Linked DNA regions of Novosphingobium sp. G106. Each later gene encodes a partner of the first gene's protein in a complex. Links are inferred from orthologs where the notes say so. Each region holds a gene or a part of one and is shown on either strand. Other genes may lie near its edges. The genes, in order: dapF and KRR38_RS04370.

Region 1 (14,221 bases):
CGGCTTGCTGATCGTGACGATGCCGACGATCTCCAGCCCCTCGTTCGAGTGATAGAAGAACGCCTTGTCGCCCTTCTTCATCGCGCGCAGGTTGTTCGCCGCACGGTGGTTGCGCACGCCGTCCCAGGTCCCCTCGCCCTCGGCGACGAGATCGTCCCAACTATAGGCGTCGGGCTCCGACTTCATCAGCCAGTAGCGCGGCTCCGCTTTCCCCGCTTCTTTCTCCTGTGCGCTTTTCGTCATGCTTTCCCGTCCGTTTGTCAGTAGGGAGCGGCCATAACGCCCAATTCCGGACTCTGCCACATGGACCTCGATACTCTCCCCGTCTTGAGCCTCGCCGATACGCCGGCACGGTTCTCGGACGACATCGGCGCCAGCTTCCGCGCCTTCGGCTTCGCGCTGGTCAAGGATCACGGCATCGACGCCGCGCTGATCGCCGAGGCATGGCGGCTGACGGCCGAGTTCTTCGCGCTGCCCGAGGCGGAGAAGCGCAGCTACTTTATCGAGGGGCAGGCCGGCGCGCGCGGATACACGCCGTTCGGAACCGAGATCGCCAAGGGCGCGAAGTTGCACGATCTCAAGGAATTCTGGCACGTCGGCCGCGACCTCCCCGCGGGTCATGCCCTCGCCGCCTCGATGCCCGCCAACGTCTGGCCTACCCGTCCGGCGGATTTCCGCGAAACCTTCGAGGCACTCTTTGCCGAGTTCGACCGGGTCGGCGCGCTGATCCTCTCGCGCATCGCGGTCCACCTCGGCCTCGCCGCCGACTGGTTCGAGCCGGCGATCGAGGACGGCAATTCGGTGCTGCGCCTGCTGCACTATCCGCCTGTCCCCGCCAGCGAGAGCGGCGCGATCCGCGCCGGCGCGCACGAGGACATCAACCTCATCACCCTGTTGCTCGGCGCCGAGGAAGCCGGGCTCGAATTGCTGGGCAAGCAGGGCGGGTGGCTGTCCGTATCGCCGCCCGAAGGCGCGCTGGTGGTCAATATCGGCGACATGCTGCAGCGGCTGACCAACCACGCCCTGCCCTCTACTACGCACCGCGTGCGCAACCCTGCCGGTGAGCGGGCCACGCACAGCCGCTATTCGATGCCCTTCTTCCTCCACCTGCGCAGCGACTTCCGCTTCGAGACGCTGCCGCAATGCGTCAGCGCGGACAATCCCGACCGCTATCCTGTCTCTATCACCGCCGACGATTACTTGCAGGAACGCCTACGCGAGATCGGTCTCAAGAAGTAAAAAGCCGTAAACCACACCAGTTTTCAGTCCGTTTAACCGAAATTTCAGACCAATTGCCCTAAACCGACCCGATTACGGCGGAAAAGGCACGTGGGATTGGCTGACGACAACCTCAGTCCAGGCGAAACGAAACGAGCGGCCAAGCGTAGCCGCGCCCGTTGGTTCGGTGCGGCCGAACGCGACATCATCGCGCTCGGCATCGCCACGGCCGCCATCATCATGTTCGTCGGCACCGGCGGCGCCGTCATCCCGCAGGTCATCCGTTCGCTCGCGGGCCTCGGGCTCGGCCCCGACAAGGCGCTGACCAATGCCCTGCTGCTCAACGTCGCGCTGATCATCTTCGGCTGGCGCCGCTATCGCCAACTCAGCGAGGAAGTGCGCGAGCGGCGCCATGCCGAGACCCAAGCCAAGCTCCTGGCCGAGACCGATGCGCTGACCGGCTGCCTCAACCGTCGCAGCGTCGGCGAGGCGACGGCCAATCTCATGGCCACCAGCGCCGAGCGCGGCGAAGTCGTCGCGCTGATCATGATCGATCTCGACAACTTCAAGCAGATCAACGACTTCAACGGCCACAGTACGGGCGACCAGGTGCTCCGCGAATGCGCCCAGCGCGCCGCCGCGCTGATGCCGCCCCGCGCGGTCCTGGCACGGCTCGGCGGCGACGAGTTCGCCTGTATCGTCCCTTTCGATCCCAAGCGGCCCGAAACGATAGACGATCTCGCCTGTGCGCTGATCGAAGCCGTGGCGCAGCGTTCGGAAGTGATCGGCAATGCGATCGAGATCACCGCTTCGCTCGGCCTCACCCGCAGCGATTTCCCGCGCGGAGACGGTGAAGCAGTGGCCGACGCCCAGACGCTGCTGCACATGGCCGACATCGCCATGTACCACGCCAAGCGCCGCGGCCGGAATCGCTACTTCTGGTTCGACGCGCCGATGCAGAACGACCTGCGCTTCCGCCGCGAGATCGAACAGGGCATCCGCCGCGGCGTGCGCCTGGGTGAATTCGTTCCGTTCTACGAGCAGCAGATCGACCTCGCCACGGGTGAACTCACCGGTTTCGAGATGCTTGCCCGCTGGAATTCGCCGACGCTGGGCATAGTCAGCCCGGAGATCTTCATCCCGATCGCCGAGGAGATCGGCGCGATCGCCGAACTGTCCGAAAGCGTCATCGCCCAAGCGCTCGAAGATGCGAAGGCCTGGGATTCGCGGCTGACCCTGTCGGTCAACATCTCGCCGCTGCAGATGCGCGATCCCTGGTTCGCCCAAAAGCTGCTGAAACTGCTGCTCGAAGCCAATTTCCCGCCGAACCGGCTCGAGATCGAGATCACCGAAAGCTGCTTGCACGAGAATATCGCCGAAGTGCGCACGCTCGTAACCAGCCTGAAGAACCAGGGCATCCGCATCAGCCTCGACGATTTCGGCACCGGTTACAGCTCGCTGGCGCAGCTGCGCAGCCTGCCGTTCGACCGGATCAAGATCGACCGCATGTTCGTGACCAACCTGACCGACAACAGCGACAGCGCCGCGATCGTCGACGCGGTCACGCGGCTCGGCAAGGACCTCGGCCTGCCGGTCACCGCCGAGGGCATCGAGACCAAGGAAATCCTCGCGCGCCTGATGCAATACGGCGACATCAAGGGCCAGGGCTTCCTCTACGGTCAGCCGCAGCCCGCCAGCGTCACCCGCGAACGCCTGGCCAGCCTTGACCTGCTGAACGAGCAGGACGACAAGAAGACCGCGATCGCCCGCTACTCCTCGGACCTGCCCATCTCCAAGGCGGCGGGCGAATCCTGATCGCCCCGGCATGACGGCAAATCACGCGTTTACAACGACGCGGACCGACGCTATCGGGCGCGCCATGTCCATGGTGATGATTAAAACCATTAGCCCGAAGCCGACCCGCACCTGCGGGGCGGTCCGGTCGTGCCGACGGTTCAACCTTAGGCACCTGGACAAAGCCCCGCCGAAGCGCGGGGCCTCTTGCAAAGCAAGCCAAAGCATCCCGCGCCTCCGCACAGAAGGAGACGCATTTTCATGAACTACCTCGATAACACCACCGGCCGCTACACAGTCGGCGTGGTCGGCGCGACGGGCCTCGTCGGCACGATGATGCTTGCACTGCTGGCCGAGCGGAATTTCCCGGTGGCGCAGCTGCGGCTATTCGCCTCGGCGCGGTCGGCGGGCAAGACGATCCCTTTCGGCGGGGCCGACGTCGTGGTCGAGGATGCCACCGCGGCCGACTACGCGGGCCTCGACGTCGTCTTCTTCTCGGCTGGCGGCTCGACTTCCAAGGCGCTCGCCGAGAAGGTCGCCGCGGCCGGCGCCGTAGTGATCGACAACAGCTCGGCCTGGCGCGCGCATCCCGAAGTGCCGCTCGTAGTCGCCGAGGTGAACCCGCACGCGCTGCGCCAGATGCCCAAGGGCATCGTCGCGAACCCCAATTGCACGACCATGGCGGCCATGCCCGCGCTCAAGCCGCTGCACGATGCGGCAGGCCTGACGCGGCTGGTGGCGAGCACCTATCAGGCGGTCTCCGGCGGCGGCGTCGAGGGTGTCGAAATCCTGCGCGAACAGGTCCAGGCCGGTGCCGAGGCTTGCGCAGACCTCGCGCAGGACGGCGGCTCGGTCGATCTCGGCACGCCGCGCAAGTGGTCGGTGCCGATCGCCTACAACGTCGTGCCGCTCAACTACGTGCTGGGCGAGGACGGCTATACCGAGGAAGAGCTGAAGCTGCGCGACGAGAGCCGAAAGATCCTGGAGATCCCGGGCCTGCGCGTCGCCGCGACCTGCGTGCGCGTGCCGGTCTTCACCGGCCATTCGATTGCGCTGAACGTCGAGTTCGAGCGCCCGCTTTCGCCCGAAAAGGCGCTGGAGCTGCTCGGCCAGGCACCGGGCGTGGTCGTTACCGAGGTACCCAACCCGCTCGAAGCCGCGGGCAAGGACCCGGTCTTCATCGGCCGCGTCCGCCGCGACATGTCGGCCGACAACGGCCTGACGCTGTTCGTCGCCAACGACAACCTGCGCAAGGGCGCGGCGCTCAACGCCGTGCAGATTGCCGAGGTGTTGATCAGCGGGAAGTTCTAGGAAATTCGAAGCCAGGCGCGGTCCCGGCCGCGCCTGGCTATTCGCTTGTTATCTCCCCGAAACCAGGACGTTGAAACTGCGCGTGCCGCCTGCGCGATCGGCGGCAGCTCTCACATCGGCGCGGCGCTTGAGCGCCGCGAGCGCTTCAGCCGAAGGATCGGCCGGATAGGTCGCGGGCGGTGGTGCATAGTCGCTGAGGTCCAGCAAAGCCTGAACACGTTGGTTAGGCGTTTCGAGCCGCTTGATCACCGACGCCGCCGCGGCATCAACATCGCCCATGCAGAGCTCAAGATCTGTCACCAACTCCGGCCCCTCGGCAAAATGATCGCGCAAATAAGCGAGATCGGCCTTGGCATCCGCAAGCCTGCCCAACCGGTAGCTGGCGCAACCACGATTGTCGCGGAACTGCATCATGCCCACCAGGCTGCCCTTGATGCTGCCGGCCGCGATAGGCGCGAGCGTTTCGATCGCATCCGCCGGATGTCCGAACACGAGTTGCAGGCCCGCCATGTTGATCGTCTGGCTGATGTTCGGCTGGCCATACTCGTTCAGGGCCTTGCCCTGCGAATAGGCTTCGATCGCTTCCGGGTAGCGTCCCAGCTGGGCATAGGCGCGCGCCTTGCTGTCCCACCACCAAGGCAACAGTTCGTCCTTGTCCGCGTAGGCCGGCGCCCCCGCCTTGAGCGGATCGATCACTTCAAGCGTGCGAAGTGCTTCCTCGCCTTTTCCCAGCCACAGCAGGTCGGTCACAACGTTGATTTGCGGGCGCATCACGTTGGCGTGCGCCGCCGCGATTTCTCTCATTCGCGCCATGTGCCTTTCGACAGATGAGCGCGCATCGTAACTGGCAGGCAGCAGCGCTTTCAGCCGGGTGTCGACGCTAATGCCCATGAGCGCGCCGGGGCTGTCGATCAGAGCCAGCATCGCGGCCGCGCCATCCTTGTCGCCCGCGTCGGTCAGAATGCCGGCATAGCCTTGGCGGAACCCGTCGATCGACGATCCGATCCGGGCCTCGCCCAAGACGTAAGCCGGATTGGTGAGGACGGCGAGCAATCGCCGCGTCAAGGCCATGTCGCCCTGTGCCTTGAGCGAAAGATAGGTCCTGGACCATGTACCGATCGAAATCGCCATCAGCGCGTCAGGCGAATTTCGCGCCATTTCCTCTACTACGGTCACCGCATCGGCTGTTCGTTTGGCTTGCCAGGTGAGTTGGAAACGCAGTTTCCAGAACTCGTTGTCGGCGCCCGAAATCCGCGTTCCCACTTCGGCATAGCGGAGCGCCAGATCGAGTTCCCGCGCGGCGAAGGCACAGAACGTCCCGATCCGATAGACATCCCGCCGCACCGGATCCGGCAGGTCGGCAAACCTGGCCGAGCCCGCCTGCTGCGCAACGATCGGAGCGGCGGCCTTGCAATCGTTGTTCTGAGCGGCCGCGGCGAGCGCCGTGAGGGCTGTCTTCTGATCATCCGGGCGCTCCGCGGCAGCGACAGGTGATGGTTGAGCCGTTGCCATCAGCAAGCCCAGCAGTAGTGCCCGGCGCAAAATCATGCCCACTCCCCGTCGACCGAATCTTGTCGTTGCAACCTGTTGACCAGAAATCCTGTAGACATCAATCGACGTTGCATCCGCCGTGGATACCCCACGGAGCATGCATTTCAGGAAGGCCGAGGCGTACCACAGCGCTTTCCCTTTGCCCCGATAGTCTCTAGAGCGCGGCCATCATGCGTGTCCCCTTCGTCAAGATGCACGGCCTCGGCAACGACTTCGTTGTGCTCGACGGGCGCGTCGAGAGCGTGCCGGGAATCGACAGCACGCTCGCCGCAGCGCTGGCCGATCGCCACACGGGCATCGGCTGCGACCAGCTCGTCCTGCTGGAGCCGTCTACGGCAGCCGACTTCCGCATGCGTATCTTCAATTCGGACGGCAGCGAGGTCGAGGCCTGTGGCAATGCGACACGCGCGATCGGCCTGCTCCACGGCGCCGCGGCGCGGATCGAGACCGCCGGCGGGCTGATCACAGCCTCGCCCGCCGAGGACGGCATCTCGGTCGAAATGGGCCAGCCGCGCTTCGACTGGGACCGCATCCCCCTTGCCTATCCGATGGATACGCTGACGATGCCCGTCGGCTGGGAGGACTTGGAGAACCCGGTAGCGGTCAATGTCGGCAATCCGCATGTGATCTTCTTCGTGCCCGACACCGACGCGGTCGACCTCGCCCGGCTCGGCGCGCTGATCGAACGCGATCCGCTGTTTCCCGAGCGGGTCAACGTCAACGCCGCCACGGTGACCGCGCGCGATGCGATCCGCCTGCGGGTCTGGGAACGCGGCGCCGGCCTGACCCGCGCCTGCGGCACCGGCGCCTGCGCCACCGCAATCGCCGCGATGCGCCGCGGCCTGACCGACCGCTCGATCACGGTCACCCTGCCCGGCGGCCCGCTGCGGATCGACTGGCGCGACGACGGCGAGATCGTCATGACCGGGGCTGCTGCGGAGAGCTTCCGGGGAACCTTCGATCCTGCCGATTACGGAGTATCGGTGTGACGCTCGAAGTCGTTTCGCTGGGCTGCCGTCTGAACCTCTCCGAAAGCGAAAGCCTGCGCGGCCTGCTCGCCGCCAGCGACAACCTGACCGTAATCAATAGCTGCGCGGTCACCGCCGAGGCGGTGCGCCAGACCCGCCAGGCGATCCGCCGCGCCCGCAAGGCCCGTCCCGACGCGCGGCTGCTCGTCACCGGCTGCGCCGCCGAGGTCGAGCGCGAGGCACTCTCAGCGATGCCCGAGGTCGACGGACTGGTGGCCAATGCGGCCAAGCTCGATCCGCGCGTGTGGAACGTGCCGCCCTCGCCGGTCGCGCCGCATCAGGGGCATACCCGCGCATTCGTCGACGTACAGAACGGCTGCGATCATGCCTGTACCTTTTGCGTGATCCCGCAGGGCCGCGGTCCGAGCCGCTCGCGCTCGGTTCAGCAGGTAATCGCCGATGTCGCCCTGCATCTCGAATCCGGCGCGCGCGAGGTTGTACTCACCGGCGTCGATCTCACTTCCTGGGGCGGTGACCTGCCCGATGGCCCGCGGCTCGGCTCGCTGGTCAGGGCAACCCTCGATGCCTTCCCGACGCTCGAACGGCTGCGGCTGTCCTCGCTCGACGGGATCGAGATCGATACGCAATTGTTCGAATTGCTCGCGGGCGAGCCGCGGGTGATGCCGCATGTCCACCTCTCGCTGCAATCGGGCGACGACATGATCCTCAAGCGCATGAAGCGCCGCCACGCACGCGCCGATGCGATCCGCCTGGTCGAAAACCTGCGCGCCCGCCGCCCCGATATCGCCATCGGCGCCGACCTGATCGCCGGCTTCCCGACCGAGGACGCGGCGATGCACGCAGCCAACCTGTCGATCATCAAGGAGCTCGACGTGGTGCACGGCCACGTCTTCCCCTATTCGCTGCGTCCCGGCACGCCGGCGGCGCGCATGCCGCAGGTCGCGCCGGCCGTAATCAAGGCACGTGCGGCAGAGCTGCGAGCGGCCGTGGCGGCGCAGCGTTCGCGCTGGCTGGCCTCGCTTGTCGGCACGCCTTTGAAGGTGCTGGCCGAACGCGACGGCACCGGCCATGCCGAGAATTTTGCGCGCGTGCGGCTACCGGACGACGCGCAGGTGTCGCATTGGCTGACAATAACGCCGCGTGCGGTGATCGAAGGAATGCTCGCATGAGCGCGGAAACCTGGAGCGACCGGCTGTTCGGCGGCTTTCGCAAGACCTCGGAACGACTTTCCGAAAATCTCGCTGGAATCGTTACGAAATCCAAGCTGGACGACGAGCAGCTCGACGAGATCGAGGATGCGCTGATCCTCTCCGACCTCGGCCCCCGTGCCGCCGCCCGCATCCGCGAACGCCTGTCGGGCGAGCGCTTCGAGCGCGGGCTCGACGACCAGGCGATAAAGGAAGCCGTCGCCGACGAAATCGCCGCAATCCTGCGCCCCGTGGCCAAGCCGCTGGAAGTCGTCGCCTTTCCGCGCCCGCAGGTGGTGCTCGTGATCGGCGTCAACGGCTCGGGCAAGACCACGACGATCGCCAAGCTGGCGCACCTGTTCCAGGAGCAGGATTACGGCGTGATGCTCGCCGCCGGCGACACCTTCCGTGCCGCGGCGATCGGCCAGCTCGCGGTCTGGGCAGAACGTATCGGCGTCCCCGTGATCCGCGGCCCCGAAGGCGGCGATCCGGCCTCTATCGTCTATGACGGGGTCAAGGCCGCAACCGAGCAGGGCATCGACGCGTTAATCGTGGATACGGCCGGAAGGTTGCAGAACAAGCGCGAACTGATGGACGAGCTCGCCAAGATTCGCCGCGTGCTTGGCCGCCTCAACCCCGAAGCCCCGCACGACGTCGTGCTGGTGCTTGACGCGACGAACGGACAGAATGCCTTGCAGCAGATCGAGACTTTCAAGGAAGTGGCAGGCGTGACCGGGCTCATCATGACCAAGCTGGACGGCACCGCGCGCGGCGGCGTGCTGGTCGCCGCAGCCGAGCAGTACGGCCTGCCGATCCACGCCATCGGCGTCGGCGAGAAGATCGACGACCTGCGCCCCTTCGACCCCGACCTCGTCGCGCGCGTCATTGCGGGAGTTGCCTGAGATGGCCGAAGCAACGAAGGAAAAGCCCAAGAGTTCGTGGATCAACCTCGTGGTCGATTTCGGCCCGCTGCTGGTCTTCTTCCTCGCCTATCGCCACTACGCGCCGCCGACAGGCGACCAGGGTATCGGCGTCGCCCTCGCCGTGACCAAGGGCACGATCGCCTTCATGGGCGCGACCGTGGTCGCGCTGATCGTCTCGCGCTGGCGGCTCGGGCATATCTCGCCGATGCTCTGGCTTTCGACCGTGCTGATCCTCGGCTTCGGTACTCTGACCGTACTGCTCGGCGATCCCTTCTGGGTCCAGGTGAAGCCGACCGCGATCTACCTGCTGTTCGCCACCGTGCTGTTCGTCGGCCTCGCCCGCGGCAAGCCAATGCTGCGCTATTTGCTGCAGTCCGCGTTCGAGGGCCTGGACGAGGCCGGCTGGCTCAAGCTTTCGCGCAATTGGGCGATCTTCTTCCTGGTCCTCGCCGGCCTCAATGAAGTGCTGCGCCAGGTGCTGAGCTTCGACGGCTGGCTGCAAGCCAAGCTGTGGGGCTTCACCACGCTGTCGTTCCTCTTTACCTTCTCGCAGATTCCCATGGTCTTGCGTCACGGCCTCGGCGAGGAGTCGAAAGACGAAGTGATTACCCACCCGCCGCACGAATAAGTGCAAAAACACACGAAAACGTGTGACATTCTCTTGCGTTGACGCAATAAACCGGCTGCCGCCGTTTCGGGTCGACCCGCGCGGCCAACAAGCTTGCAGTTTTGCTGCGCAACAAGAGCCTTCGGAATCCTAAGGGGGAAACAATGGCCAAACTATTCGGAAATCTGCACCTGGTGCTCGCAATCGGGCTCGTGCTCGCGATCGCTGTGATGATGGCCTTCGCGCCGTCTGCTCCGGTCGACGTCAACTCGGTCTTCCGCTGGCTGCACCTGTTCTTCGGCGTGCTGTGGATCGGCCTGCTCTACTACCTGAACTTCGTCCAGGTGCCGACCATGCCCAAGGTCCCCGCCGAATTGAAGAAAGGCGTCACCGGCTACATCGCCCCGAACGTGTTCTTCTTTTTCCGTTGGGCGGCACTGTTCACCGTGCTGACCGGCCTCACCATCGCTTTCGTCGACGGCTACGGCCATCAGGCACTGACCTTTACGGGCGAAGGCAACGTCAATCTGATCGGCCTGGGCATGTGGATCGCGATCGTCATGTTCCTCAACGTCTGGCTGATCATCTGGCCGGCGCAGAAGAAGATCCTCGGCATCATCGAGGCGACCGACGAGGAGAAGGCCAAGGCGACGCCGCGCGCGCTCATCGCCAGCCGCACCAACCTGCTGCTGTCGCTGCCGATGTTCTACTGCATGGTCAGCGCCAACCTGGGCTGATCGCGGCAAGTCACTTCGGGGCAAAGAGGGCGCGGCATCCGCAAGGGTGCCGCGCCTTTCGTTTTGGCGCATGATCGCGGCATGACAACACGATTCGCTCCCTTCTTCGCGCCGCTACTGCTGATGCTGACGGCCGCCGCGCCCGCTCCGAAATCCGCACCGCTGCCCGATACGGTGCGCGTAGTGATGACCACCGAACTGGGTCCGATCACGCTCGATCTCGATGCCAAGCATGCGCCGATCACCACGCGCAATTTCGTCCGCTATGTCGATCAACGCCGGTTCGACGGGATCGTGTTCTACCGCGTGATGCGGCTCGCCTGGGGGCAGCAGCCCAATGGGCTGATCCAGGCCGGCACCCGCGGCGATCCGAAGCGCGCCCTGCCGCCGATCGCGCACGAGCCGACCAGCGTAACGGGTATCCTGCACAAGGCCGGCGCTATCTCGATGGCGCGTAATGCCCCGGGCACTGCGGCCGGGGACTTCTCGATCCTGCTGTCCGACCTTTCGGGCTTCGACGCCGATCCCAATGCCGCCACCGACGAAGGCAAGGCCGGGTACGCCGCCTTCGGCTATGTTGTCGATGGCATGGACGTCGTGCGCAAGATCTACGACGTGCCGCTGTCGACAACGATGGGCGTGGGCGTGATGAAGGGGCAGATGATCGAAAAGCCGGTGCGCGTGCTCACCGTACGCCGCGTGCCGATCCCCGCAGCAGCGCCGGCTCCGGCACCCTAGATCTCGATCTGGCTTCCCAGTTCGACCACGCGGTTGGTCGGCAGGCGGAAGAATTCCATCGCGCTCGCGGCGTTGCGCAACATCCAGGCGAACAGCTTCTCGCGCCACAGCGCCATGCCGGGCTTGGCCGAGGGCAGCAGCGTCTGGCGCGAGAGGAAGAAGCTGGTTTTCATCATCTGGAACGGTTCGCCGCACATATCGACGCGCTTGAGCGCCTCGGGCACGTCGGTCTCCTCGAGGAAGCCATAGCGCATGGTCAGGCGATAGAAGCCGTTGCCCATGTCCTTGACCGAGAAGCGCTCCGCCTCATCGACATAGGGCACATCCTGGATCGCCACGGTCAGGATCACGACGCGCTCATGCAGCACCTTGTTGTGCTTGATGTTGTGCAGCAGCGCCGAGGGTACGCCGATGTTGGTCGAGGCCATGAACACCGCCGTTCCCGGCACGCGTGCCGCGCTCGAATGGGCGCTCTTGGCGAAGACCTCGATCGGGATCGTCCCCTCGGCCATATTCGCGCGCATCAGTTGGCGGCCCTTCGACCAGGTCGTCAGCAGGGTGAAGATGCCCACGCCCATCATCAGCGGCACCCAGCCGCCGTCGGGTATCTTGGTGAGGTTGGCGCCGAGATAGGCCGCATCGAGCGCGAAGAACAGCACGAGCAGCGGCAGCGCCATCCAGGGCTTCCACTTCCACAGGTGGAACAGCACGACCGCGAGCAGGAAGTTGTCGATCGCCATGGCACCGGTCACCGCGATGCCATAGGCCGCGGTCAGGTTCGACGAGCGCTGGAACACCAGGACCAGCAGGATCACCGCGATCATCAGCCCGAAGTTGATCACCGGAATGTAGATCTGCCCGGCCTGAAGGCTGGTGTGGCGGATCGTCATGCGCGGGATGAAGCCGAGCTGGATCGCCTGCTGCGTCACCGAGAAGGCGCCCGTGATCACCGCCTGCGAGGCGATGATCGCCGCCATCGAGGCGATTATCAGCATCGGCCACTGGAACCATTCGGGCGCAAGCAGATAGAACGGGCTTGCCAAAGCATCGGGATGGCGCAGCAGCAACGAGGCCTGGCCGAGATAGTTGAACACCAGAGCAGGCAGCACAAAGGCCAGCCACGAGATGCGGATTGGCTTGCGGCCGAAGTGACCCATGTCGGCATAAAGCGCCTCGGCACCGGTCACCGCGAGCACGGCCGAGCCCATCGCCAGGAAACCGCGGAATGGATCATGGGCAAACATGGACACCGCATGATGCGGGCTCAGCGCGAAGATCACCTCGGGCAACGCCGCGATGCTGAGTATGCCAAGCACCGAGATCACGGCGAAATAGAGCAGCATGATCGGGCCGAAGAAGCTGGCGACCTTGGCCGTGCCGCGGCTCTGGATCATGAACAGGAAGATGAGGATACCGACGACCAGCGGCACGACCGCGCGCCCGAGCTGCGGCTCGTAGACCGCAAGGCCTTCGATCGCCGAAAGCACCGAGACCGCAGGCGTGATCATCGAATCGCCGTAGAACAGCGAGGTCGCGAAGATTCCCAGCAGGACGATCCCGCCCGACCACTTCTTGGCGGTAACGTTCTTGTTGATCAGCGCCAGCAGCGCCAGGCTGCCGCCCTCGCCCTTGTTGTCGGCGCGCATGATCACGGTGACGTACTTCAGCGTCACGATGACCATCATCGACCAGAACATCAGGCTGACGATGCCGTAGATGTGCAGAGCATCGAGCGGCAGGCGGTGATGCCCGGCGAAGGTATCGCGCATCGCGTAGAGCGGGCTGGTACCGATATCGCCGAAGACCACGCCGATCGCACCGACAGCGAGCTTCAGCGCGCCGCCGTGGTGGCCGTGATCGTGCGGACCGTGCGCCGGCTGCGCTACCGCGGGCTCCGCCTGGGCAGTGGCGCCAGCGTCGTCCGCCATGGCTTCGCTCATATATGCGCCCCGTCGCGACATGGACTCAGCTCGCCGCAGCGCAGCAAGGTGGCGGCGCTTAGCAGCATGCGAGAGGCCCGGCAATCGTGCTCACGGGCCTGTCCCGGCTTGGGGCCCGCCTGGGATTGGCGGCATGCCCTGGGCCTGCTGCTGGCGGGCAATCAGCGCATCCAGCCTGGTCAAGCGGTCCTGAAGGTCCGCGCGCCACGGTGCATCGGGCGGCGACTTCGCCAGCAGGTCGGCCCAGAGACCCCGCGCTTCGGCAAAACGGCCCGACTGCGCCATGGCTAGGCCTAGGAAGAAGGGCGGCCCCGGATGGTTCGGCGCGGCGATCGCAGCGCTGCGATAGGCATAAAGCGCTGCGGGCGAAAGCTGCCCCTCGGCATGGCCGACAAGCGCATTGGCCAGGGCCAGCCAGGCATCGGCATCCTTGGGATCTTTATCCACTGCACCGCGCAGCACCCCGGCAGCATCGGCATATTGGCCGTGCCGTGCAAGCGCATCGGCGACGACCACCCAGTTGTTGCCTGGCGCGACCGGCTTGCCGTCGAGCGACTTGCGCGCAGCGACCAGCGCTTGCGGATCGCCTGAAATCTTCTCCACCGGCGCCTTCGGGGCACCCACCATTCCGGGGCTGCCCTGCAGGCCATAGCCGGCGATGCCGAGCAGCAATGCTGCGGCGATGGCTTCCCAGCCGACAGCCGGTTTCTTCTCCCAGCGCAAGAGCGCCAGCACGAGACCGAGAGCCAGCGCCGCCAGCAGCAATGCCCAGACCCAGCTCATCGGCTATACCCTCCGCGCAGGAAACGCCGGCGCAGCAGCAGCGCGGCCAGCGCCAGCAGGACAATGGGGAGAACGAACAGCGGCCAGGTCAGTGTCGTGACGCGCGGCGCATAGCTGACATAGTCGCCATAGCGCTCGACCAGCCAGGCGCGGATCTCTTCGGGATCCTCGCCCGCGGCGATCCGCTGGCGCACCTGGCTGCGCATGTCGCCGGCGATGGGCGCGTCCGAATCAGCGATCGACTGGCTCTGGCACTGCAGGCAACGCAGCGTTTCCATCAGCGCCTGGGCCTTGGCCTCCTGCGCCGGATCGTCGAGCTGGCGATAGGCATAAGGCGCCGGCGGCATGTTCTCTTGCGCCGCAGCCGGCATCGCCAACGGCGTCGCGATCAACAGCAGCAACAAGCAAACGAGGCGTTTCACTGTTCCGCCTCCTTCAGCTTT
Region 2 (14,120 bases), 760 kb from region 1 along the record:
CGCCGCGACAGGGATCGCTCCCGCCTGGCTCGAGGCCGCCCTGGCAGCCAGCGGCATTGCGGGCGACGAGGCGACCGCGCTGCTCGGCCGCGCACCGCTCGATATTCGGGTCAACACGCTGAAAGCCGATCGCGACGCGATCGAGCTGCCGGTGACCGGAAAACCGACCGCCGCGCCGCAAGGCCTGCGACTGCCCTTCGGCACCCCAGTCGAGCAGTGGCCCGCCTATCAGGACGGCTGGATCGAAGTGCAGGACACGGGATCGCAGCTCACCTGCCTGGCGCTCGATGCGCGGCCTGGGGAAACCGTGATCGACCTCTGCGCCGGGGCCGGCGGCAAGACCCTGGCTCTGGCCGCGGCGATGGACAACCGCGGCACCTTGCTCGCCAGCGACACCGATCGCGCCCGCCTTTCTCGGCTAGCGCCGCGGGCGGAGCGGGCAGGGGCGTCGACCATCGAGACCGTGCTGCTCGATCCGGGCCGCGAGGCCGATGCCTTAGCCGATCGGACGGCAAGGACCGATGCCGTACTCGTTGACGCGCCCTGCTCGGGCACGGGCACCTGGCGGCGCAACCCGGAGGCGCGCTGGCGGCTGACCGAGGCGCAGCTTGCGCGCTATGTCGCGCTGCAGGCCCGGCTGCTCGATCTCGCCGCCACTTTGGTGCGGCCCGGCGGCCGGCTCGTCTATGTCACCTGTTCGCTGCTCGATGCCGAGGGCGTCGATCAGGTCGCGGGCTTCCTTGAGCGCCATTCGGACTGGTCGGCGGCAGCGCCGATGTTGCCGGCGGGCACGCCGCGCGGCGCGGGCCTGCGGCTCACCCCGTTCCGGGACGGAACCGACGGATTTTTCGTCGCGCTTCTGACCCGGCTATGTTAGCAAATGCGGAAATGCCCAAGACCGCTGCTTCGGCCAAGGACCTGTTGATGCGCTATACGCCTGCTGCACTCGCCCTTTCCCTGCTTGTTGCAGTCACCGCCAGCGTCAGTTTTTCTGCGCCGGCCAAGCCGCTCGATCCCCGCGCTTCCGCTCTGATGGCGCAAGGCAAGGCCGAACTCGGCGCCGGCCGCGTCGATGCTGCGGTCGATGCCTACGAGGCGGCGCTGACCGTCCAGCCGGGCTCGATTCCCATTCTGCTCGACCTGGCCGAGGCGACCCGCCGCCAGGGCATGCAGGGCAAGGCGCTGCATTACTACCGCGAGGCGCTGAAGACCGAGCCGAGCAACCTGCTGGCGATTTCGGGCGAGGGCGCTGCCCTGGCCGAGAAGGGCGCGATCGAGAAGGCCCGCCGCAACCTGGCGCGGCTCCAGGGCCTCTGCGGCAGCAACTGCGAAGCGACTCGCGAACTCACCGCCGCCATCGCCAAGGGCCCGCCGCCGCGCGTGGTCTCGGCCGAAGCCGTGAAGCCGGAACCGGTCGTCAGCGAGAATTGACCTTCGACCTTCTCCCGCGGACGGGAGAGGATTCAGCGCTTTCCTACATCCATGAACTTCCGCACTGTCGCGGGGTTCTTTGACATCGTCGGAAATCGCGGAATTCCGCTGAAAACCGCGCCCTGCAGCGAAACTTCACACAAAGTTGCCATAGTGTACTCGTGCGAGCTTCCTGAAGTTCCCTACGCCACTAGATCAGGTCATGAAACTCTTCCAGAACAGCACGATAGACGCGCTTCTTGAAGGGCACGATCATGTCGGGCAGCGTATCGGGCGCGACCCATTTCCACTCGTTGAACTCGGGCGGGTTGTGCGCGTCGAGTTTGATGTCCGAGTCGCCGCCGCCGAAGCGGATGAGGAACCAGAATTGCCGCTGGCCGCGGTACTTGCCGCCCCATAGCTTGCCGACGAGTTTGTTCGGCAGATCATAGAGCAGTTCTTCGCGGGTCTGGGCGATCACCGTCACCAATTCTTCGCCGACGCCGGTCTCCTCGGCGAGTTCGCGCAGCGCCGCGCGCTTGAGGTCCTCGCCCTCGTCGACGCCGCCCTGCGGCATCTGCCAGGCGTCGCCTTCCTTGTTGTCGATCCGCTTGCCGACGAAGACGAGCCCGTCGCCGTTGACCAGCATGATGCCGACGCAGGGACGATAGGGCAGCGCAGATGCGTCGCTCATCGCGTCAGCAATCCTTCATTGGCAGGGACTAAGAATCGAAGTTCAGCCATGGGTCATCATTCCGGGCACAAACGGACTGTACCCCTCATATGATGGGCATTGAAGCTTGACTAGCCGGTGTCAGAGGCGTTTTGCGGACTCAATGCAGGAGACTAGCACTTTGTCGCCTGACAGTTTTTCTGAATTGTGCTTCCCCGGTGGGAGCCTAGGGGCGGAACGGCAGGAACAGACCGCCGCCATAGAGGATAATGATGGCAACGATTTTGGCCGAGAGTGACGAGCCGGCAAAGCCGCTCGCGAATGACGTCCCCGAAGCAGTTGTGGTGCGTTTCGCCGGCGACTCCGGCGATGGCATGCAGCTGACCGGCGGTCAGTTTACCCTCTCCACCGCCTTAGCCGGCAACGACCTCGCGACCTTCCCGGATTTCCCGGCGGAGATCCGCGCGCCGCTGGGCACGCTGTTCGGTGTTTCCGCCTTCCAGATCAATTTCGGCTCGACCGAGATCTCGACCGCGGGCGACCAGCCCGACGTGCTCGTTGCGATGAACCCAGCGGCGCTCAAGACCAACGTCACGGCACTCAAGCCCGGTGGCCTGATCATCGCCGACACCGGCGAGTTCACCAAGCGCAACCTCGAGAAGGCGAAGTACGACGTCAGCCCGATCGAGGACGGCAGCCTGGCCAAGTGGGACGTGCTCGCCTTCGACATCAGCGCGCTGACCGTGGAAGCCGTGAAGCCCTTCGGCCTCGGCAACAAGGACGCGCTGCGCTGCAAGAACATGTGGACGCTGGGCCTGGCCCTGTGGATGTTCGACCGTGACCGCCAGCCGATCATCGACGGGCTCAACGCCAAGTTCAAAGGCGACAAGAAGATCCTCGCCGATGCCAACATCGCCGCGCTCAACGCCGGCCATGCCTACGGCGAAACGGCCGAGCTCGCCGGTCCGCTCAAGAAGCTGCATCTCGAGCCGGCACCTTCGCCGCCGGGCCTCTATCGCACGGTCAATGGTGCCGAGGCGGTCAGCTATGGCCTCGTCGCCGGCGCGCAGCTCGCCAAGCTACCGATGTTCTTCGGCGGCTATCCGATCACGCCCGCCTCGGCGATCCTTCACAACCTCGTGAAGATGAAGGAATTCGGCGTCACCACCTTCCAGGCGGAAGACGAGATCGCGGCGATCTGCGCGGCGATCGGCGCCTCCTATGCCGGCCAGCTTGGTGTCACCTCGTCCTCGGGCCCGGGTATCGCGCTCAAGGGTGAGGCCATGGGCCTCGCCATCATGACCGAGCTGCCGCTGGTCATCGTCAACTCGCAGCGCGGCGGCCCGTCGACCGGCCTGCCGACCAAGACCGAGCAGTCGGACCTTTACCAGGCGGTCTACGGCCGCAACGGCGACGCGCCGATCCCGGTGATCGCCGCCCGCTCGCCGGCCGATGCCTTCGAAGTCGCGATCGAGGCCTGCCGCATCGCCGTGCAGTACATGACTCCGGTCATCCTGCTGACCGACGGCTACATCGCCAATGCCGCCGAACCGTGGAAGGTGCCCGACCCGGCAACCTTCGCCGAATTCCCGGTGACTTTCCTCGAAGAGAAGAACGGCGACAACGGCGAAGTCCTGCCTTTCAAGCGCGACGATCGCGGCGTGCGTCCCTGGATCAAGGCCGGCACCCCGGGCCTGATGCACCGCATCGGCGGCATCGAGAAGGCGATCGACACCGGCAATATCGACTATTCGCCGCTCGCCCACCAGACGCAGACCGATGCCCGCAAGGCCAAGATCGACGGCGTCGCGGCCTCGATCCCCGACCAGGAGGTCTGCCTCGGCAATACCTCGGGCCGGCTCGCGGTGGTCGGCTGGGGCTCGACCTTCGGGCCGATCCACCAGGCCGTACGCCGCATGCGCGCCAAGGGTCTCGACGTCAGCCACATCCACGTCCGCCACATCTGGCCGCTGCCGCAGAACCTGGGCAAGCTGCTCAAGGGCTTCGACAACGTGCTCGTCCCCGAGATGAACACCGGCCAGTTCAAGACGGTGCTGCGCGACCAGTTCCTGGTCGATGCGCGCCCGCTGACCAAGACGAGCGGCCAGCCGTTCACGATCGCCGAACTCCAGGAAGCGATTGGCGCCTATTTCGACGGCGTACCGGGCAACGAGGGCGGCGAAGTCGATGCCGACGACGTCCAGCTCCCCAGCATCAAAGCGGTGAATCCATGAACGACATGACCCCCATCCAGACGACTCTCAAGGATTGGGAGTCCGATCAGGAAGTCCGTTGGTGCCCGGGCTGCGGAGACTACGCGATCCTCAAGGCCGTGCAGCGAACCTTGCCCGAGATCGGCGCCGATCCGGCCAAGACCGTGTTCGTATCGGGCATTGGCTGCTCGAGCCGCTTCCCCTACTACGTCGAAAGCTACGGCTTCCACACGATCCACGGCCGCGCCCCGGCTTTCGCCACGGGCATCAAGCTCGCCAATCCCGAGCTCGACATCTGGCTGGTGACGGGCGACGGCGACGGCCTGTCGATCGGCGGCAACCACACGATGCACCTGCTGCGCCGTAACCTGAACTGCCAGATCCTGCTGTTCAACAACGAGATCTACGGCCTGACCAAGGGCCAGTACTCGCCGACCAGCCGCCTCGGCACGCCATCCCCGTCGTCGCCCGTCGGTTCGGTCGACCGCCCGGCACAGCCCGCGGCTTTCGCGCTCGGTTCGGGCGCGCGCTTCGTCGCGCGCGGCTTCGACGTGTCGAAGGAACTGTCGGGCGTGCTCAAGGCGGCCCACGCCCACAAGGGCGCGGCCTTCGTCGAGATCTTCCAGAACTGCATCGTCTACAACAAGGACCGCTTCGAGGACTTCGCCGCGCCCAAGGGTGCCGAAGGCAGCCAGCTCTGGCTGAAGAACGGCGAACCGATGCTGTTCGGCAACGAGAAGACCGGCGGCGTGAAGGGCATCGCGCTCAACATCGATCACCTCCATCTCGAAGTCGTCGACGTTGTCGACGGCGATTGGCAGAAGGCCGGCGTGATCGTCCACGACGTCACCAACCGCGCGATCGCCCACATGCTGGTCGAGATGCCGTTCGGCCCGTTCCCGATGGCGCTCGGCGTGCTCTACGACGACCCGCGGCCCACATTCGAGGAAGAGCTGCTCGGCCAGGACGCCAAGGTCAACGCAGGCAAGTCGAACGATCTCGCCAAGCTGCTCGCCAAGGGCCAGACCTGGAAGGTCAGCGAGGACGGGCCGGAGCTCTGAGCTAGGTGCGGCTCTGGTCGGCCACGGCCTTGGCGGGTGCATAGAGCACCGCCGAGGCCAGGAAGGCCCAGCCGGCACCGCCCAGCCATCCGGCTATGGCGTCGCTCGGGTAGTGTACGCCCAGCCAGACCCGACTCAGCGAAACCAGTAGCGTCAGGCTCAGCGCCACGCCAATCACGGTCCAGCGTACAGCTCGCCGCCGGCTGATCGCGGCGAAAGCCAATGCCATCGCGATATAGACGACTGCCCCATTGAAGCTGTGCCCGCTGGGAAAGCTGGAGCCTCCGGCATCCATCAGATGCGGCACGATCGTCGGTCGCGGGCGGTCGAACAGGCCTTTCAGCACGGCTTCGAAAATCCACCCGCTGATCACCGTCGCGGCAAGCAACACGGCCTCGCGACGCAGTTTCAGGAACAGCAGCGATACGATCGCACCCAGCGCGAAGAGGTTGCGCAGCAAGGTGCCGCCGAGCGCCGTATAGTCACGCACGGCTTCCTCCAGCCAGGCAGGCCCATGCGGCACGGCCAGTCCAACCCCCTCGCGCCACAGTTTCAGACCAGCGGTATCGAACGCCTCGCTGCGCCCGGTCACTACCAGGCCCGCTACCACGGCAAAGCCTGTCAGACACAGCAGCGCAGCGATCAGGGCGTGGCGAGGATCGATGCGCCAGCCGCGCGCTAGCAGGACCACGGTTTCGGCTGGGCGATGATCGGTGCTGTCGGTCATGGGCTCACAACGTCTGAGACCGACGAGCATTACACGAAGTCTTGATCGGGGGAAGGTGGGGATGGTCGGCTTGCCTTTGCCGGGCGCGCCTTGCACCAAGCGCATATGGATAACCTGACGCATAGCCTCGTCGGTGCGCTGCTCGGCCAGATGGGCCTCAAGCGCCGCAGCGGCCTGGCGATGCCGACGCTGATCATCGCCGCGAACGTTCCCGATATCGATGCCGGCTGCACTGTGCTCGGCATGGTCTCGCTGGCGATGCGGCGCGGGGTGACGCATGGGCCGCTCGCCATGTTGCTGCTGCCTCTGGCGTTGACCGGCGCGATGATCGCATTCGACCGATGGCAGACGCGGCGAGGCACGCGTCCTTCGGATCGCGCACCACTGCGCCCGGGCTGGCTGCTCGTGCTGGCCTATATCGCCTGCCTGAGCCATCCGTTGTTCGACTGGATGAACAGCTACGGCATCCGCCTGCTAGAGCCGTTCTCGCACCGCTGGTTCTACGGTGATGCGCTGTTCATCGTCGACCCCTGGCTGCTGGCCATGCTTAGTGCGGGCGTGTGGTGGTCAAGGCGGAGGGACAGGGCTGGGCGAGCGGATTGGCGAACACCGGCATGGACCGCCTTCATTGGCATCGCGGCCTACCTGCTGATGAACCTTGGCATCAGCGCACACCTCGCGCGGTATCCTGGATTTGACCAACGTCATCCGCCAGTTGTGATCGCTAATCCCGTCCCGCTCATGTTCTGGCGCCGGGAACTGTTGTGGCGAACGGAAGATGTTTACGGCAGCTTCGAAGTCTCGCTGTTCGGTGGAGAGGGAGTGCGCAGCGTTTATCGGCCGATCGGCATGAACGATCTGCGTATCGCTCAGCGCGTCAGCGGAAATCCAGGTGCAAAGGCCTTCCTGTTCTGGTCGCGCATGCCCGTGGCCGAATTGAAGGGCGATACGATCGTCCTTCGCGATCAGCGCTTCCTGGGCCTTACCGGCGGCCGTTTCGCCGTCGAGCTCAATCCATGACAAGCGATTGCACGGCAAGCCAATAATGATCATATTGATCACATGAACGCAGAAGCGTCGGTCAGGGGAACAGAGCTGGTTGGGGGCGGCCGGACGATCGGCATAGGCCCCCAGTGGCTGGCGCGCATCTGGTCCGGCGGCATTCACAGGATCATCGACCGTATCGACGCGGGATTGGCCCGAGGATCGATCGAAGCGACCTTGCCTGACGGCTCGACGCGCAAGCTCGGCGGTCGCGAGCCAGGCTTTCATGCTGTCGTCGATCTGCGATCGTGGCGTGCGTTATTGCGGCTCGCCACGGGTGGCTCGGTCGGCTGGTATCAGGCCTGGGAAGCGGGCGAGTGGGACAGTCCCGATCCGGTCGCGCTGTTTGCGCTGTTCACTGACAATGCGGTGACGCTTGGCAACGCTGCCCGAGCGCACGGGCCGTGGCGGTTGGCGGCGCGGCTGGTGCACAAGCTGCATCGAAACACACGCGCCGGCTCGTTGCGCAACATCCACGCGCACTACGATCTCGGCAACGATTTCTATGCCGCTTGGCTCGATCCGACGATGTCCTATTCGAGCGCGCGGTTCGAGGGCGCGGTCGACGATCTGGAGGCGGCTCAGCAGCGCAAGATCGCCAGCATCGCGGCGCGGCTCGAAGGTGCGCAGACGCTGTTGGAGATCGGCTGCGGGTGGGGTGCGCTGGCGCGGCATTTCGCGGGGAAAGGCGTCGCAGTCACCGGGATCAGCCTGTCCGACGAGCAGCTCGAATGGGCGCGCAGCCATGCGGCAGGTACGGACATCGAGTTCCGCAAGCAGGATTACCGCGACGTCGCCGGCCAGTACGACGCCATCGCCAGCGTCGAGATGGTCGAAGCGGTCGGCCGCGAATACTGGGCCGATTTCTTTGATGCGATCGCCCGTAACCTCAAGCCCGGAGGCCGCGCCGCGGTCCAGTACATCGCCATGCGCGAGGAGATATTCGACGGCTATGCGCGTAGCGCCGACTTCATCCAGACTTATGTCTTCCCCGGCGGCATGCTGATCCGCGAGAGCGAATTCCGCCGGCTTGCTGCCGACCGCGGGCTGCAGTGGCAGGATCGCGCGGGCTTCGCGCTCGACTATGCCGAGACGCTGCGCATCTGGCGCGCCAATTTCGACCGTGCGGTCGAGGAGGGGCGTCTGCCTGCCGGTTTCGACGGCCGGTTCGTGCGCCTCTGGCGCTTCTATTTGATGTACTGCGAAGGCGGCTTCCGCGGCGGGGCGATCGATGTCGCCCAGGTCACCCTGGTCAAGCCGGTCTAGCTCGAACTCACATGATCGAGCGGAAGATGCCGTTTCCCGAGCGCCATTGCGCGAGAATGTTGTCGTGGATGATCGGGTTGAGCAGCTGATGGAAGGCGCAGCCGACGAGGCTGTTGTTCCACCAGATCACTTCGGCTTCCATCGATTCCATGTTGGGTAAGGTCAGCCAGCACAGCGTGCCCGGGTTGAGGCGGTTGATTGCCATGGCCGAGAAGCCCGAGAGCGACAGGTCCTGCACGACGGTCTGGAAGCTGCGCCCGCCAGAGGGCCGCAGCGAAGCCGGAATCGAGATGCGTGTCCGCGGCGCCGAGCGATCCTCTTGCGCGGCCGTGCTGTAGCGATCCTGCGAAGTGAAACTGCTGGACATCCCGTGCTCCGTATTCCGATCGGCCTCCCGACAGCCGACGCGCCGGAGCATCGCGGAATTTGGTTACGGAAAGGTTCGGGGCGCTAGTTAACGGATTCGCGGTGTCCGCTGCTAAACGGTTGACCAAGAAGCGAAACCAGCCGGTCCGCGACCACTTCGGGCGTTTTCAGCGACGCGGGGTCCTCGCCCGGATAGGCACGGGCACGCATCGCCGTCCGCGTGGCACCGGGATTGACGATGGCGACGCGCAGCTTGGAGACGTTCATTGTCTCCTGCGCATAGCAATCGAGCAGCACTTCGAAAGCCGCTTTGCTCGCGCCGTAGGCACCCCAATAGGCGCGCGGTTTGGAGCCCACCGAGCTCGACAGGCCGATTACTCGCGGATCGGAGCTCCTCCGGAGCATCGGATCGAAATTAGCGATCAGCGACTGGGTCGCCAGCACGTTGACAGTCAGGGCCTTGTTGAAAGCATTCTGGCTGATGTCCTGCACCGAAGTCAGTTCGGGCAGCACGGCCGCGTTGATCACCAGCATGTCGAGCGCCCGCCAGCGTTGCGAGATCGCCGTGGCGAGACGGGCGATGCCGTCGGGCTCGGCGAGGTCGACCGGCGCGATCGTCGCGGCTCCGCCGGCGGCGAAGATCCGTTCCTCGACTTCCTCGAGCCCTTTGGTGGTGCGCGCGGTCAGGATGACATGAGCACCGGCTTTGGCGAGTGCTTCCGCTGTGGCGGCACCGATGCCGCGGCTCGCGCCGGTGACGAGCGCCAGCTGGCCGGAAAACGGACCTTCGATCATAGGCTTATTCGTCACGCGACGCGGTTGACGGGCAGCGTCAGCAGGTCGGGCGTTTCACGCTCGCCAAGGTCGGTCAGCCGCGTCGGATAGTCACCGGTGAAGCAGGCGTCGCAATATTGCGGCGCGCCGGCCTTGCGCCCGGCTTCGCCTACGGCGCGGTAGAGCCCGTCGATCGAGACGAAGGCCAGGCTGTCGGCGTGGATGAAATCGGCCATCGCCTGGATGTCCATCCGTGCAGCGAGCAGCTTCGAGCGCTCGGGCGTGTCGACGCCGTAGAAGCAGCTGTGCTCGGTCGGCGGGCTGGCGACGCGCATGTGCACTTCGGCCGCGCCGGCATCGCGCATCATCTGGACGATCTTCATCGAAGTGGTGCCGCGCACGATCGAATCGTCGATCAGGACGATGCGCTTGCCTTCGACCAGCGCGCGGTTGGCGTTGTGCTTGCGCTTGACGTCGGCGTGACGCGCGCCGTCCGAAGGCTGGATGAAAGTGCGTCCGACATAGTGCGAGCGGATGATGCCGAGCTCGAAGGGAATGCCCGATTGCTGGGCATAGCCGATTGCCGCGGGCACGCCGCTGTCGGGCACGGGGATGACGATATCCGCGTCGGCCAGCGATTCCTTGGCCAGTTCGACGCCGATCTGCTTGCGCACGTTGTAGACTGACTGGCCATCGAGCACCGAATCGGGCCGGCTGAAATAAACGTGCTCGAAGATGCAGGGCCGCGCCGAGAAATTGCCGAACGGCCGGTGGCTGGAGATGATGCCCTTGTGATCGACCTGGACCAGCTCGCCGGGCTCGATCTGGCGGACGAAATCGGCGCCGACGACGTCGAGGGCCACGGTCTCGCTGGCGAAGACGATCGCATCGCCGATGCGGCCCATGACCAGCGGGCGGATGCCCAGCGGATCGCGGCAGGCGATCATGCCTTCCTTTGTCATGCAGATCAGCGAATAGGCGCCTTCGACCATGCGCAGGGCGTCGACGAAGCGGTCAAGCAGCGTCGGATAGCGGCTGGTCGCGACGAGGTGGATGATCACCTCGGTATCCGAGGTCGACTGGAAGATAGCGCCCTTCTGGACGAGGTCGCGCTTCAGCGTCATCGCGTTCGAGATGTTGCCGTTGTGCGCGATCGAGAAACCGCCCGATGCGAGGTCGGCGAACAGCGGCTGGACGTTGCGCAGGCCGGAGCCGCCGGTGGTCGAATAGCGGACGTGGCCCGAAGCCATCGCGCCCGGCAACTCGCCCAGCGCTTCCGCCGAGGAGAACACCTGCGCGACATGGCCAATGCCGCGGCGCGAGTAGAACTCGTTACCGTCGAAGCTGGTCATGCCGACGGCTTCCTGGCCGCGGTGCTGCAAGGCATGCAGGCCGAGTGCGGTCATGGGGGCGGCATCCTTGGCGCCGATGACGCCAAAAATGCCACATTCCTCGCGCAGCTTGTCGCCATCGGCGTCGAGGAAGGGATGTGTCAGGTTCATAGAATAGAATCGTCCGGCAAGCGGGCCCGTAGCTCGCGCATTTGGGCCTTGTTCCCCGCGAAAGCAAGGGGAGGTGAGGGCCGGGTCGGACCATCGTCCCCGACGAAGGTCGCCGCGCGCCGCTAGAGGTCGGTGCGCGGGGCCGTTGACCTCACGATTTTTGCCCTGTCGGAGCCGAGTGAGGTTTGATGCCTATGACGGGAGGTTGATGTGAGCAGCAGCGGTGTAGGCCACGTGCGCCTGCTGGGGCGACGAAACGATCGTTGGTCGGTCGTTGTTGGCAGCGGCGCGCGCTTTCAGCACCGAGTGGGTGACCTGGGCTTGCGCAGGCTGGGGCGAGACGAACTTGCGCGGTTCCGCCACGGCCATGGGCTTCGACTGAGCTGGCTGTACGTCCGCCAGCGGCTTCTGCGGGCTCAGCTCGCGCTTGCGCGGGGGCTCCTGCGAGGTGACGAAGCGCGTGGTGGTCGTGCTCGAAATCTTCATGGCGGTTTCCGATGTCCTTCTGCTGCGACCGTACTAGGGCCGGCGCTCTAACGGCGTCGGAACGGGTGTGGTTCAGCACGTGCGAAGTTTCGCGGTTACCACCGGGGTAAGCTATGCCTGCGGCTTCTACGTGCCGTGCTTGCCAGCCTCATCGCCAGCCCTTAGACCGCCGCCAACATGAGCTTATCCGACAGGCACTCAGCTTGATCCTCTCCCCTTTCGAATGGATGATCGCCAAGCGCTATATGCTGCCCGGGCGCGGCGAGGCATTCATTGCGCTCGTCGCCGGCATCAGCCTGGTCGCGGTGGCCCTGGGCGTCGCCGCGCTGGTCATCGTCATGAGCGTGATGAACGGTTTCCGCGCCGAACTGTTCGACAAGATCGTCGGGCTCAACGGCCATGCGATCATCCAGGCTTATGGCGGGCGGCTCGACAACTGGCAGAGCGTTCTCGCCGATGTGCGCAGGACACCCGGGGTTACGCGCGCCTCGCCGCTGATCGAGCAGCCGCTGCTGGTAACCTTCAACGGCCGTGTCGAGGCGATCCTGGTGCGCGGCAACACGCCTGAGGATATCCGCCGCATCCAGCCCCAGGTGACCTCCGGCCGCTTGATCGACCTGCGCCCCGGCACGAGCAACGTGGCGATCGGTGCGCGGCTCGCCGAGAACCTCGGCGCACAGGTGGGTGACACGATCACCATCATCAATCCGGCCGGCCGCTCGACCCCCTTTGGTACGGTGCCGCGCCAGGTCGCCTATCAGGTCGCGGCGATCTTCGAGATCGGCGTCTATGACTACGACAAGGCCTTCGTCGTCATGCCGATGCAGGACGCACAGACCCTGCTGTTGACCGGCGATTCGATCGGCATGATCGAGATCACGACCAACGATCCTGACAACGTCTCGACGCTGCTGAAACCCCTGGCCGATCGGCTGCAGGGCCAGGCGGTGGTGACGGACTGGAAGACGATCAACGCCTCGCTGTTCGAGGCGCTGGCGGTCGAACGCGTCGCCATGTTCGTCGTGCTGTCGATCATCGTGCTGGTGGCGGTGTTCAACATCCTCTCCTCGCTGATCATGCTGGTACGCGCCAAGACGCGCGACATCGCGATCCTGCGGACGATGGGCGCGACGCGGCGCTCGTTGCTCAAGATATTCGTCACCACGGGCTTCATCATCGGCGCGCTCGGCACGGTGACGGGGCTGCTTCTGGGCTTCATCTTCCTCTATTTCCGCCAGCCGATCGTGAACCTCGTCCAGCTCGCGACGGGGCAGAACCTCTGGGATCCCTCGATCCGCTTCCTCACCGAACTGCCGAGCCGCAGCGATCCGGTCGAGATCGCGGTGATCAGCGTGATGGCCTTGGTCTTCAGCTTCGCGGCGACGCTCTATCCGGCGCTGCGGGCTGCGAGCACCGATCCGGTCCAGGTGCTGCGCTATGAGTGAGCCTGTCGTAAGGATCACACAGCTCAAGCGTAGCTTCGAGCAGGGTGGGGTGCGCATCGACGTGCTGCGCGGCATCGACCTTGCCGTCCAGCCGGGGGAGATCGTCGCGCTGCTAGGCCCGTCGGGCTCGGGCAAGTCGACCATGCTCCAGGCGATCGGGCTGCTCGAGGGTGGGTTCGAGGGACGGATCGAGATCGCCGGCACCGATGCCAGCGCGCTGAACGGCGATGACCGCACGACGCTGCGGCGCGATCATCTCGGCTTCGTCTATCAGTTCCACCACTTGCTGCCCGACTTCACCGCGATCGAGAACGTGATCCTGCCCCAGCTGGTCGCCGACAAGACGCACGGCGAAGCGCAGGCCCGGGCTTCCGAACTGCTCGTCGCGCTCGGCCTCGGCCAGCGGCTCGATCATCGCCCGAGCCAGCTGTCGGGGGGCGAGCAGCAGCGCGTCGCAGTGGCGCGGGCGCTCGCCAACAAGCCGCAGCTCGTTCTCGCCGACGAGCCCACCGGCAATCTTGACGAGGCGACCGCGGACCGCGTCTTCGGTGAATTCCTCAAGCTGGTGCGCGGAGAGGGCAGCGCGGCCCTGGTCGCCACGCACAACGAGCGGCTCGCGCTGGCCATGGACCGCGTGGTGCGGCTGCACGACGGCAAGCTCGAATAGCGCGACTCGCCGCGGGCGTTGAAACGTGCGAAAAAGCGCCCACATCGAAGGGACAGGGCGCTTTTGAGAGGAGCCGTCTATGAGCAATCCCAGCACAATTAAGGCCGAGCCGAATTCGAACTCCGGGCCACGCTGGGATGATCCGGCCTCGCTGCACCGGAGCAACGATGGCGGCGGCCTGCTTTCCGAGCTCAAGACGCTGCGCCACGGGACGCTTGCCGAACTGGTCCACTATGTCGCCAACCTGCCCGAAGACGAGCAGCCCGGTTACGCGATCGAGAAGGCGGGGGACCATCGCCTCAGCATTGGCGAAATCCTCGCGCTCTCGCGCCGATCGGATTTCCCGCACTGATGGCTGACCCGCGGACGATCACAGATTTCGATGCAGCCTTGCCCAGTGGCAAGCGGCTGAGCTTGGCCGACAAGGCGGGGAAGGTGGTGCTGATCGTCAATACGGCGAGCAAGTGCGGCTTCACCCCGCAATAT

What was found.
Region 2: the proteins of dapF (region 1) and KRR38_RS04370 are in contact, whole or in part, in a solved structure (PDB 5YGU), measured with the Escherichia coli proteins. The link is inferred for Novosphingobium sp. G106 from one-to-one orthologs.

The regions. Positions count from the first base shown.
Region 1 is NZ_JAHOOZ010000001.1:1,686,664-1,700,884, forward strand. Bases 5,034-7,953 are described here. They hold dapF (diaminopimelate epimerase), read left to right. Parts: upstream 5,034-6,044; coding sequence 6,045-6,863; downstream 6,864-7,953. Other genes in these bases: KRR38_RS08015 (hypothetical protein), read right to left, coding at 5,034-5,871; KRR38_RS08025 (MiaB/RimO family radical SAM methylthiotransferase), read left to right, coding at 6,860-7,953. Outside these bases: KRR38_RS07995 (EVE domain-containing protein), read right to left, coding at 1-243; KRR38_RS08000 (isopenicillin N synthase family oxygenase), read left to right, coding at 304-1,239; KRR38_RS08005 (bifunctional diguanylate cyclase/phosphodiesterase), read left to right, coding at 1,336-3,033; KRR38_RS08010 (aspartate-semialdehyde dehydrogenase), read left to right, coding at 3,274-4,323; more of KRR38_RS08015, read right to left, coding at 4,372-5,033; more of KRR38_RS08025, read left to right, coding at 7,954-8,032; signal recognition particle-docking protein FtsY, read left to right, coding at 8,029-8,952; KRR38_RS08035 (inner membrane-spanning protein YciB), read left to right, coding at 8,954-9,601; KRR38_RS08040 (urate hydroxylase PuuD), read left to right, coding at 9,745-10,317; KRR38_RS08045 (peptidylprolyl isomerase), read left to right, coding at 10,399-11,055; KRR38_RS08050 (potassium transporter Kup), read right to left, coding at 11,052-12,983; KRR38_RS08055 (tetratricopeptide repeat protein), read right to left, coding at 13,086-13,778; KRR38_RS08060 (cytochrome c-type biogenesis protein), read right to left, coding at 13,775-14,149; KRR38_RS08065 (redoxin family protein), read right to left, coding at 14,197-14,221. UniProt on the Escherichia coli protein: Involved in the succinylase branch of the L-lysine biosynthesis and in the biosynthesis of the pentapeptide incorporated in the peptidoglycan moiety. Catalyzes the stereoinversion of LL-2,6-diaminopimelate (L,L-DAP) to meso-diaminopimelate (meso-DAP).
Region 2 is NZ_JAHOOZ010000001.1:931,859-945,978, forward strand. Bases 364-3,182 are described here. They hold KRR38_RS04370 (RNA pyrophosphohydrolase), read right to left. Parts: upstream 2,105-3,182; coding sequence 1,622-2,104; downstream 364-1,621. Other genes in these bases: KRR38_RS04360 (RsmB/NOP family class I SAM-dependent RNA methyltransferase), read left to right, coding at 364-877; KRR38_RS04365 (tetratricopeptide repeat protein), read left to right, coding at 889-1,431; KRR38_RS04375 (2-oxoacid:acceptor oxidoreductase subunit alpha), read left to right, coding at 2,356-3,182. In the rest of the region: more of KRR38_RS04360, read left to right, coding at 1-363; more of KRR38_RS04375, read left to right, coding at 3,183-4,317; KRR38_RS04380 (2-oxoacid:ferredoxin oxidoreductase subunit beta), read left to right, coding at 4,314-5,357; KRR38_RS04385 (phosphatase PAP2 family protein), read right to left, coding at 5,359-6,084; KRR38_RS04390 (metal-dependent hydrolase), read left to right, coding at 6,190-7,104; KRR38_RS04395 (cyclopropane-fatty-acyl-phospholipid synthase family protein), read left to right, coding at 7,147-8,394; KRR38_RS04400 (PilZ domain-containing protein), read right to left, coding at 8,402-8,761; KRR38_RS04405 (SDR family NAD(P)-dependent oxidoreductase), read right to left, coding at 8,845-9,555; purF (amidophosphoribosyltransferase), read right to left, coding at 9,567-11,036; KRR38_RS04415 (hypothetical protein), read right to left, coding at 11,229-11,522; KRR38_RS04420 (lipoprotein-releasing ABC transporter permease subunit), read left to right, coding at 11,726-12,967; KRR38_RS04425 (ABC transporter ATP-binding protein), read left to right, coding at 12,960-13,634; KRR38_RS04430 (hypothetical protein), read left to right, coding at 13,714-13,986; KRR38_RS04435 (glutathione peroxidase), read left to right, coding at 13,986-14,120. UniProt on the Escherichia coli protein: Master regulator of 5'-end-dependent mRNA decay.